2 regions of the Actinomadura keratinilytica genome follow, and region 1 is predicted to be linked to the other one. Evidence: predicted binding sites of a transcription regulator. Region 1 holds the regulator's gene; the other holds the start of a gene.

Region 1 (5,485 bases):
CCGAACCGGGTGCCGGACGCGCCGGGGCGGCCCGGCGGCCGGCCCGGCCCGGCGCGGTGCGCGCGTCAGCGGATCATGGGCCAGGCCATGAACGAGGGGAAGCGGTAGTACTCGCCGCGGTTCCCGGCGACCGCCGCCATGATCAGCAGCACGATCTCCGCGATGAACTGCGCGAAGAACGTGAGGAAGCCGATGAGCAGGAACATCAGCACGATGTTGATGACCAGGTAGACGGCCTGGGTGAGCGCGAAGTTCAGGCCCTGGGCGCCGTGGTGCCGCAGGAACGGCGACTCGTCCTTCTTGATCAGGTAGACCAGCAGCGGCGCGATGAAGCCGAGCAGGAGCTGGCCCAGATGGCCCAGCAGCGCCCACGTCCGCTCGTCCGCGGTGATCTGCCCGGGGCCGTACCCGGGGGCGCCGTACGGCTGCATCTGGCCGCCGTAGGAGCCGTACGCGGGCGCCTGCCCGTAGGCGCCGTATCCCGGCTGACCGTACCCGGGGGGCTGCTCGTACCCGTAGCCGGGCTGCTGCCCGTAGCCCTGGGGGTCGTGACCGGGCTGTGGCTGCTGCCCGTAACCCGGCTGCTGCCCGTGGTTGGGCGGGTCGTATCCCGGCTGGCCGGGGTGCCCGTGCGTCATGGCCTGCTCCTCGTGGTCGCCTGCGGTGAGGGCTGCGGGGCTGGGACAAGAGGTCGGGAGGGATGGGGACACGGTGCCCGCCGGGGCCGCGGCACGGCCCGGAGGGCGCTAGGAGGCCGTCACGAAGTCGATGATCTCTTCGACGCGCCCGAGCAGCTCGGGTTCCAGGTCGGTGTAGGAGTTCACGGAGCCGAGGATGCGCCGCCATCCCTCGCTCACGTCGTCCCCCCAACCCAGAGCAGCGAGCACGCCTTCCTTCCAAGGTACGCCGCGGGGGACGTCCGGCCACGCCCTTATTCCGACGGCGCGGGGCTTGACGGCCTGCCAGATGTCGACGAACGGGTGGCCGGTCACCAGGACGTGGGGGGAGCGCACCTGCGCGGCGATCCGGCTCTCCTTGGACCCCTCCACCAGGTGGTCGACGAGCACGCCCAGGCGGCGCTGCGGGCCGGGCGCGAACTCCGCCACGATGGCGGGCAGGTCGTCCACGCCCTCCAGGTACTCCACGACCACGCCCTCCACCCGCAGGTCGTGGCCCCAGATCTTCTCCACCAGCTCGGCGTCGTGCACGCCCTCCACGTAGATGCGGCTCTCCCGGGCCACCCGCGCGCGCAGGCCGCTCACCGCGATCGACCCGGAGGCCGAGCGCGCCGGGGCCCGCCGCGGCTCCGGGCCGGGCCTGACGAGCGTGACGGGCCTGCCGTCCAGCAGGAACCCCGCCTTGGTCAACGGGAACACCCGGCGCCTGCCGAACCGGTCCTCCAGCGTCACGCCGAACTTGTCGCAGCCGACCACGGCGCCGCAGAAGCCGCTGTCGGGGTCCTCCACCACCAGGTCGCGTTCGGCCGGGATCTCGGGCACGCCGCCCTTCCGCGGCCGCCGCCAGTCGCCCGCCAGGACGTCGTTTCCGTAGTCCTTACTCCGCACGGATCCGCACATTAACCGCCCCGAACGCCGCGGCACCGGCGGCGCACGTCCATCGGCGTGGCGCGCCCCCGGGCGGCCGCGACCGGCCACCGGCGCGGCTCCGGAGGCGCCCCGGGCCGTTTCCGTCCGCGCCAGGCACTCCAGCCTGCGCCCGCCGGGCCGTACACTTGGCACTCGGAAGTATGGAGTGCCAGTACGGGGGCAGGGAGGAGGTGACCACGTGCTCGACGACCGGAAGCTGGCGGTCCTGCGCGCCATCGTCGAGGACTACGTCTCCACCAACGAGCCGGTGGGGTCGAAGTCGCTGGCCGACCGGCACAACCTCGGCGTGTCCCCGGCGACGATCCGCAACGACATGGCCGTGCTGGAGGAGCAGGGGTACATCACCCAGCCCCACACCAGCGCGGGGCGGGTGCCCACCGACAAGGGCTACCGGCTGTTCGTCGACCGGCTGTCCACGATCAAGCCGCTGTCGGCGGCCGAGCGGCGCGCCATCGAGACGTTCCTCAGCGGCGCCTACGACCTCGACGACGTGGTCGGCCGGACGGTGCGGCTGCTGGCCCAGCTGACCCGCCAGGTCGCCGTGGTGCAGTACCCGTCGCTGACCCGTTCGACGGTGCGGCACGTGGAGCTGGTCCCGGTGGCCTCGCACCGGCTGCTGCTGGTCCTGATCACCAACACCGGCCGGGTCGAGCAGCGGGTCATCGAGACACCGCGCGAGGTCTCCGAGGAGACCGTCGGGCACCTGCGGGCGTTGCTCAACACCTGTCTGGACGGCTGCGGGCTCGGCGAGGTGCCGAACGCCGTGGCCGACCTTCCGGAGAAGGTGGCGGCGGACGACCGGCCGGTCGCCGCGGCGGTACTGTCGGTGCTGCTGGAGACGCTGGTCGAAAAGCACGACGAGAAGATCGTGTTCGCCGGCGCCGCCAACCTGGCGGCCGTGGACTTCTCGCAGAGCCTGCGCGAGGTCCTGGAGGCCCTGGAGGAGCAGGTGGTGCTGATGCGCCTGCTCGGCGAGGTCGGCGACTCCTCGTCTTCTGTTACCGTGCGGATCGGCACGGAGAACCCCGACGAGGGGCTGCGCTTCACCTCGGTGGTCGCGGCCGACTACGGCGTCGGGGACAGGACGCTGGCCCGGCTCGGAGTGCTCGGGCCGACACGCATGGACTACCCCAGCACGATGGGAGCGGTACGGGCAGTGGCACGCTACGTTGGACAGATCCTGGCGGGGTCGTAAGTGGCCAACGACTACTACGCGACCTTGGGGGTCCGCCGCGACGCGAGCCCGGACGAGATCAAGAAGGCGTACCGGCGGCTCGCCCGCGAGCTGCATCCGGACGTCAACCCCGATCCGGAGACCCAGGAGCGGTTCAAGGAGATCACCCAGGCGTACGAGGTGCTCTCCGATCCCAAGAAGCGCGAGATGTACGACCTGGGCGCGGATCCGTTCGCCCCGGGCGGGGGCGCGGGCGGGGCCGGGCCGTTCGGCGGCGCCGGCTTCCCGTTCAGCGACATCATGGACGCCTTCTTCGGCACGGCGACCTCGCGCGGCCCGCGCACCCGCGCCCGGCGCGGCCGCAACGCCACGCTGCGCGTCGAGCTGGACCTGGCCGAGACCGCCTTCGGCACCACGCGCGAGCTGACGATCGACACCGCCGTGGTGTGCACCACCTGCGAGGGGTCGGGCTGCGCGCCCGGCACCCACCCGGAGACCTGCGACACCTGCATGGGCCGCGGCGAGGTGCAGCAGGTGCAGCGCTCGTTCCTCGGCCAGGTGATGACCTCGCGGCCGTGCCCGCGCTGCAACGGCTTCGGCAGCGTGATCCGCACCCCGTGCCCGGAGTGCTCGGGCGACGGCCGGGTCCGCACCCGCCGCACCGTCAAGGTCAAGATCCCGGCGGGCGTGGAGAACGGCATCCACATCCAGCTGGCCGGGGAGGGCGAGGTCGGCCCGGGCGGCGGCCCGCCCGGCGACCTGTTCCTGGAGATCGTCGAGAAGCAGCACCCGATCTTCGAGCGGGAGGGCGACGACCTGCACTGCACCGTGCAGATCCCGATGACCGCGGCGGCCCTCGGCACCAGCGTGACCATCGACACGCTGGACGGCGCCGAGGAGGTCGACATCAAGCCGGGCACGCAGTCCGGCCACGTCATCACCCTCTACGGGCGGGGCGTGCGGCACCTGAACGAGAGCGGCCGCGGCGACCTGCTCATCCACGTCAACGTGGAGACGCCGGCCAAGCTCGACGACGAGCAGGAGGCGCTGCTGCGCCGCCTGGCCGAGCTGCGCGGCGAGGAGCGCCCGCCCGGCAAGTTCGCCCCCGGCCAGCGCAGCGTGTTCTCGCGGCTGCGCGACGTGTTCAACCAGTAGCCCGGGGCATCCCCCCGATACGGCGACCAGTCAGAACGGGAACCTGTGTCTCCGCCGGTCTTCTTGGCCGAGTCCTCCGCGCTGGAGGGCGACCGCGTGCTGCTCGACGGGCCGGAAGGCCGGCATGCGGCCACCGTGCGCCGGCTGCGGCCCGGCGAGCGCGTCGACCTCACCGACGGCGCCGGGCTGCTGGCCGAATGCGTGGTGGCCGCGGCCGGCCGCGCGTCGCTGACCCTGGACGTGCTCGCCCGGCACCGCCACGAGCGCCCCCGGCCGCGCCTGGTGGTCGTCCAGGCGCTGCCCAAGGGCGAGCGGGGCGAGCTGGCCGTGGAGACGATGACCGAGGCGGGCGTGGACGAGATCGTCCCGTGGGCGGCGGCCCGCTGCGTGACGCAGTGGCGCCCGGACCGGCGCGACAAGGCCCTGGGACGCTGGCGCACCGCCGCCCGGGAGGCCGCCAAGCAGGCCCGCCGCAGCTGGCTGCCGGAGGTGCCGCCGCTGGCCGCCACCGCCGACGTCGAGGCCCGGATCGCCGCCGCGGCCTGCGCCGTCGTCCTGCACGAGGAGGCCGGCGAGCCGCTCAGCGCGCTGCGGCCGCCCCGCAGCGGCGACATCGTGGTGGTCGTCGGCCCGGAGGGCGGCATCGCCCCCGAGGAGCTCGACCGGTTCGCCGCCGCCGGGGCGCGTCCGGTCCGCCTGGGCCCGACCGTCCTGCGCACCTCCACCGCGGGCGTGGCGGCCGCGGCGGTCCTGTTCGCCGCGACCGGCCGCTGGTAGGCCGCCCGCCAGACCGCACGCACCGGCGCACGGCACGGGCGTGCGTTTCGAGGGCATGCGGAAGTCGAGGGCATGCGGAAGCCGATCCCGGGCTGGAGGGATCGCGGGGTGTGGGATTGTGCGCGCCGGCTCGGTGACCCGTCAGATCACTCTGGGGCCACGGCGGGCGCGTCCGTGGAGGCGGGGGCGGGCTCGCTCGATGTCGGCGCCTCGGGCTGCTGGGAAGGCTCGCTGGAAGGCGTCGTCGGCGTCTCGGGCGGCTGCTCGGTGGGCGGGGTCGGCGTGGTCGGCGGGGTGCTGCACGGACCGCTCGCCGGCGGGGCGGGGGAGCCCGCGGACGCGCCGTCCGTGGTGGTGTCGTCGGGAGCACACCCTGGGGAGCCACTGGCGGTCGACGGGGTGACGGTGACGGACGCCGAAGGGTCGTCGCCGGGAGCGCTGCCGTAGGAGTCGGGGGTGCGGGTGCCGGGCTGTGCACCGGGAGCGCCCGGGACCGTCCCCTCCAGCGAGCCCTGCCCGTGACCGTCGGAGGAGCCGTTGCCGCCGGCGGTCGACGACAGGAACCCCAGCGTCTGCGGCGCCGAGACGCCGAGCCCGGCGATCGCCACGGCGGCCGCGACCGCCAGCAGCGGACGCACCCAGTTGGCGGTGAACCAGTCCCAGGAGAACCGGCGCCGCCGCCGCTCCTCGATGCGCCGGCGGATCTGCTCCAGGCCGTCGGCCGCGGGGGTGACCTTCTCCGCCTCCGCGTTGAGCGCACGGCGGAGGATCT
Region 2 (5,485 bases), on a different contig from region 1:
GCCGTGCGGGTCGGCGACCCGCACGGTGCGGGCGGACGCCTCCGCGCCGCCCCACAGCACGCGGGACGCCTGGCGGCGGATGGGGACGTTCTCCTCCTGCGCCTCGGCGACCAGCGTCCCGGGCCCGTCGAAGATCTTGTACTGGGATTTGGCGGCGGGCAGCCGCCGGGGCTGCTCGACGCGCAGGATGGTCGCACCGAAGAGCGCGTGCACGTGGCGCATCGTGCCGAACGCGTCCGTCATTCCCCACCTCCCGAAGGCGTCCGGTCGGCCGCGTCAACGCATCGGTACCTCATCCTGACAACGCACCAACGCCCCCGGCCGTGCCAATTCAGGACGCGCTCAGAGGGGGGTGTCTCTCCCCGCGACCTCGGCACGGGTCCTGGCGGTGGGGGCGGCCGCGGCCGGGGGGTGCTCGTCGGAGGGGATGATCGCGGCCATGCACGTCATGACGCGGTCGAGGCCGTAGTGGAAGCGCTGGTCGTCGCTCATGTGCATCTGGACCGCATCGCGGATGATGCGGCTGAACATCGGGTATTCGCCGCTGGCCAGGATGTGGTTGACGTACGCGGAGTTGCGCGCCATCACGTCCTCGCGGCTCAGGCCGGTCCGGTTGTGCTCCTCGATCCCGGTCAGCTGGTCCGCGACGGCCTGCTCGACGTAGCCGCTGAGCATCGTGTAGGCGGCGAGGATGTCGTCGATGGGCTGGCCGAAGTCCAGCGCCCGGCAGCCGAACTCGATCAGGCGCAGCTGGTTGGGGCCGAACCCGGGGCGGCGCCGCAGTCCGAGCATCCAGGGATGGCGCAGCAGCATGGCCCGCTGCCGCCCGGCCAGCAGGGTGACGTCGGCGCGCCAGTCGCCGGAGGGGCGTTCGGGCAGCTCCATCTCGCCGAGGACGCGGTCGACCATCAGCTCGATCAGGTCGGAGCGGCTCGGGACGTACCGGTACAGCGACATGGCGCCCGTGCCGATCTCGGCGGCGATCCTGCGCATGGACGCCGCGTCCAGCCCCTCGGCGTCGGCGATCCGTACGGCCGCCTCGGTGATCTGCGCCCTGCTGTAGGCGGGTCGCGGCCCCCGGGGCGGGCGTTCGGGCAGCATCCAGATGTTCACGTGATCGGTGTCCGCCACCGTCCCACCTCCCGCTGGAAAGCCTACGGGCATGCGAAGAGGGGCGGCTCCGCGGGGAACCGCCCCTCTACCGAGTCGTGCGGACCGGACTCAGAAGTCCATGCCGCCGCCGTCGGGCATGCCCGCCGGGGCCTTCTCCTTCTCCGGCTTCTCGGCGATGACGGCCTCGGTGGTCAGGAACAGCGCCGCGATGGACGAGGCGTTCTGCAGCGCCGACCGGGTCACCTTGGCCGGGTCGATGATGCCCGCCTCGAACATGTTGACGTACTCGCCGGTCGCGGCGTTGAGGCCCTGGCCCGGCTCGATCGAGCGGACCTTCTCGACCACGACGCCGCCCTCGAGGCCGGCGTTGACCGCGATCTGCTTGAGCGGCTCCTCCAGGGCGCGCTTGACGATGTTGGCGCCGGTGGCCTCGTCGCCGTTCAGCTCCAGCTTGTCGAACGCCTTGGCGCCGGCCTGCAGCAGCGCCACGCCACCGCCGGGGACGATGCCCTCCTCGACGGCCGCCTTGGCGTTGCGGACGGCGTCCTCGATGCGGTGCTTGCGCTCCTTCAGCTCGACCTCGGTGGCCGCACCGGCCTTGATGACCGCCACGCCGCCGGCCAGCTTGGCCAGCCGCTCCTGCAGCTTCTCGCGGTCGTAGTCGGAGTCGGTGTTGTCGATCTCGACGCGGATCTGGTTGACCCGGCCCGCGATCTCGTTGGCGTCACCGGCACCGTCGACGATCGTGGTCTCCTCCTTGGAGACGACGACCTTGCGGGCGCGGCCCAGCATGTCGATGGTGGTGTTCTCCAGCTTCAGGCCGACGTCCTCGCTGATGACCTGGCCGCCGGTCAGGGTGGCGATGTCGCCGAGCATGGCCTTGCGGCGGTCGCCGAAGCCGGGGGCCTTGACCGCCACCGACTTGAAGATGCCGCGGATCTTGTTGACGATCAGGGTGGCCAGGGCCTCGCCCTCGACGTCCTCGGCGATCAGCAGCAGCGGCTTGCCGGCCTGCATGACCGCCTCCAGGACCGGCAGCAGGTCCTTGTTGGCCGACACCTTCCCCTGGACGATCAGGATGTACGGGTCCTCCAGGACCGCTTCCATCCGCTCGGGGTCGGTCACGAAGTAGTGCGAGATGTAGCCCTTGTCGAAGCGCATACCCTCGGTGAGCTCCAGCTCCAGGCCGAAGGTCTGGCTCTCCTCGACGGTGATGACGCCTTCCTTGCCGACCTTGTCCATCGCCTCGGCGATCATCTCGCCGATCTGGGTGTCACCCGCGGAGATGGAGGCGGTGGAGGCGATCTGCTCCTTGGTCTCGACGTCCTTGGCCAGCTTGGACAGCTCCTCGCTGACCCGCTCGACCGCGGCCTCGATGCCGCGCTTGAGCGACATCGGGTTGGCACCGGCCGCGACGTTGCGCAGCCCCTCGCGCACCAGCGCCTGGGCGAGCACGGTGGCGGTGGTGGTGCCGTCGCCGGCGACGTCGTCGGTCTTCTTGGCGACCTCCTTGACCAGCTCGGCGCCGATCTTCTCCCAGGGGTCCTCCAGCTCGATCTCCTTGGCGATCGAGACGCCGTCGTTGGTGATCGTGGGGGCGCCCCACTTCTTCTCCAGCACGACGTTGCGGCCCTTGGGGCCAAGGGTGACCTTGACGGCGTCCGCGAGCTGGTTCATACCGCGCTCGAGGCCGCGCCGGGCATCCTCGTCGAACGAGATCATCTTTGCAGCCATAGGCTCCAGTCCTCCCGGAACAGGGTGGCCTTACGGATCGAGCCGATGCCCGCGACGGACGACCTGCCCGACGGCTGCCATTCCGCCGCCGGAGGCATGGCCTCATCGCCCCGACCCACACTGTGGGATTGTCACTCTCCACAGCAGAGTGCCAATGTTGTGTTTAGCACTCTACCTGTCCGAGTGCAAGCGGCCGACCTTCCCCCCGGCCGTACCCCGTTCACCTGCCCAGACACCATCTGACCTGCGAAAATATCGCTGCCGACGGTCGGGGCGGGGGCGCGGAGGGGGCCGTCGGCCGCCCGTCGCGGCGCGTTCGCGCAACGCTGAGCAAGGGCCGCGCGGGGCGGGGAGAGGCCGCGTCCGCCCCGCGCGCAGGCGGGCCGGAACCGCTCTCAGGACGAAAGGCGGTAGTGGCCGGTCTCGGGGGCGCGCAGCAGCGGCAGGACCTCTTCCTCCAGGCGCCGGGAGATGCGCAGCCCGTATCGCGTCTCCAGGCGGTCGCGGGCGCGTACGAAACGGGCCGCGGCGTCCTCCAGGGTCTGCGGGACGGTCTGCACTCCGAGCGGGCCCAGCAGGAATCGCGTCATCTTCAGCAGTTCGCCGCGGACGCGGTCGGACATTCCGTGGCGGCGCTTGCCGGCCAGCGACAGCGCCCAGTCCCAGAAGTGCGCGTCGATCGCGGGAAGGGTGTCGGGACCGACCCGCCACGGCGGGTTCCAGCTGCGCGGCATCTCCGGGAAGAGCAGATCGACCTTGACGGGGCCTGGGAAGATCAGCAGGTGGCTCGCGCAGTCGCCGAGCGGATCCCATTGGGCGGCCAGCGGCCCGTAGGGGGCGAGCATGCCCGGCAGGACGGCGGCGACCTCGGCGAAGTCGTCGACGGTGACGTGGAAGTCCCAGTCCGACAACTCGGTGGCGTTCCCGCGCGCCCGGGAGCCGACCAGGGTCACCTTGCGGACCATGGGGTGGCCTTCCACCGTCCGCGCGACGTCCTGCGCTATGCCCATGAAAGGCCAGTACCCGATGGCGATGGGGAAGAAGCCGGTTTTCGCGCCTTGTCCCGCGTGCGGCAAAAAGCGACCCGCGCCCGGGAGCGCCGGGCGCGGGTCGTCGTCGGTGCCGTCAGCCGCCGGCGACGGCGGGGATGATGGAGATCTGCGCGCCCTCGGGGGTCGGGGTGTCCAGGCCCTCGGCGAACCGGACGTCCTCGTCGCCCACGTACACGTTGACGAAGCGGCGGATCTTTCCGTTGTCGTCCAGGATGCGGGCGGCGATGCCGGAGTAGTTGGCCTCCAGGTCGGCCACGACCGCGCGCAGCGTGGCGCCCTCGGCCTTGACCTCCGCCTCGCCGCCGGTGTAGTTCCGCAGGATCGTCGGGATCCGGACGGACACGGTGCTCATGCTGGCTCCTCGAAGTGCTCGTACGACGGGTCGGGCGGCCGCCGGGGACGCGCGGCCGCGGCGGTGTCCGGTCAGGCCAGGCCCGCGGCGCGGAACGCCTCCAGGGAGGGGGCGATGTTCGCGGTCGGCGCGACGACGGGGGCGACGGCGTCCAGGGTCTTCAGCCCGTCCCCGGAGTTGATGATCACGGTTTCCGCCTCGGGGTCGAGGGCGCCGGACTCGGCCAGCTTGCGCAGGGTGGCGACGGTGACGCCGCCCGCGGTCTCGCCGAAGATGCCCTCGGTGCGGGCCAGCAGCCGGATGCCCTCGACGACCTGCTCGTCGGTGACGTCCTCGACCGCGCCGCCGGTGCGGCGCGCCACGTCCAGCACGTACGGGCCGTCGGCGGGGTTGCCGATGGCCAGCGACTTGGCGATGGTGTCGGGCTTGACCGGCCGGACGACGTCGTGGCCCTGCTTGAACGCGGCCGCCACCGGCGCGCACCCGGCGGCCTGGGCGCCGAACACCCGGTACGGCCTGTCCTCGACCAGGCCGAGCTTGACGAGCTCCTGGAACGCCTTGTCGATCTTGGTGAGCTGGGAGCCGGAGGCCACCGGGACCACGATCTGGTCGGGCAGCCGCCAGCCGAGCTGCTCGGCGATCTCGTAGCCGAGGGTCTTGGAGCCCTCGGCGTAGTAGGGGCGGACGTTGACGTTGACGAAGGCCCAGTCGTCCTGCTCGCCGGCGATCTCGGAGGCCAGCCGGTTGACGTCGTCGTAGTTGCCGTCGACGGTGACGAAGGTGCCGCCGTACACCGCGGTGGTGAGGATCTTCTGCCGCTCCAGGTCGGACGGGACGAACACCGCGCTGCGGATGCCCGCCCGGGCCGCGGCGGCGGCGACCGCGTTGGCCAGGTTGCCGGTGGACGGGCAGGCCAGCACCTTGAAGCCGAGCTCGCGGGCGGCGGCGAGGGCCACCGCGACCACGCGGTCCTTGAACGAGTGGGTGGGGTTGCCGCTGTCGTCCTTGACCCACAGGCGGCGCAGGCCCAGCGCCTCGGCGAGCTGGTCGGCGCGGACCAGGCGGGTCAGGCCGGGCTCGGTGTTGGGGGTGTCGGCGACGTTGGCCGGCACCGGCAGCAGCCGCCGGTAGCGCCAGATGTTGCGCGGCCCGGCCTCGATGTCGGCGCGGGAGACGTCGCCGAAGTCGTAGGAGATCTCCAGCGGGCCGAAACACTCCTCACACGCGTAGTGCG

What was found. Region 1 encodes HrcA, which represses chaperone genes, less so after heat shock. Its sites were predicted from a motif close to TTGGCACTCTCNNNNNGAGAGTGCCAA; they were not measured.
Region 2: the regulator HrcA is predicted to act here: its motif matches at 2,976-3,002, upstream of groL (chaperonin GroEL).

Annotation. Positions count from the first base shown of each region.
Region 1 covers NZ_BAABDO010000076.1:2,835-8,319, forward strand. The annotation lists gene ABD879_RS21775 (DUF4870 domain-containing protein) at 66-638, opposite strand; gene ABD879_RS21780 (DUF3097 domain-containing protein) at 747-1,565, opposite strand; gene hrcA (heat-inducible transcriptional repressor HrcA) at 1,786-2,802, shown strand; gene dnaJ (molecular chaperone DnaJ) at 2,803-3,936, shown strand; gene ABD879_RS21795 (16S rRNA (uracil(1498)-N(3))-methyltransferase) at 3,982-4,713, shown strand; gene ABD879_RS21800 (hypothetical protein) at 4,860-5,485, opposite strand, start outside.
Region 2 covers NZ_BAABDO010000045.1:36,182-41,666, reverse strand. The annotation lists gene ABD879_RS16345 (LURP-one-related family protein) at 1-243, opposite strand, end outside; gene ABD879_RS16340 (TetR/AcrR family transcriptional regulator) at 343-1,131, opposite strand; gene groL (chaperonin GroEL) at 1,222-2,847, opposite strand; gene ABD879_RS16330 (nucleotidyltransferase domain-containing protein) at 3,243-3,857, opposite strand; gene ABD879_RS16325 (MoaD/ThiS family protein) at 3,973-4,251, opposite strand; gene thrC (threonine synthase) at 4,323-5,485, opposite strand, start outside.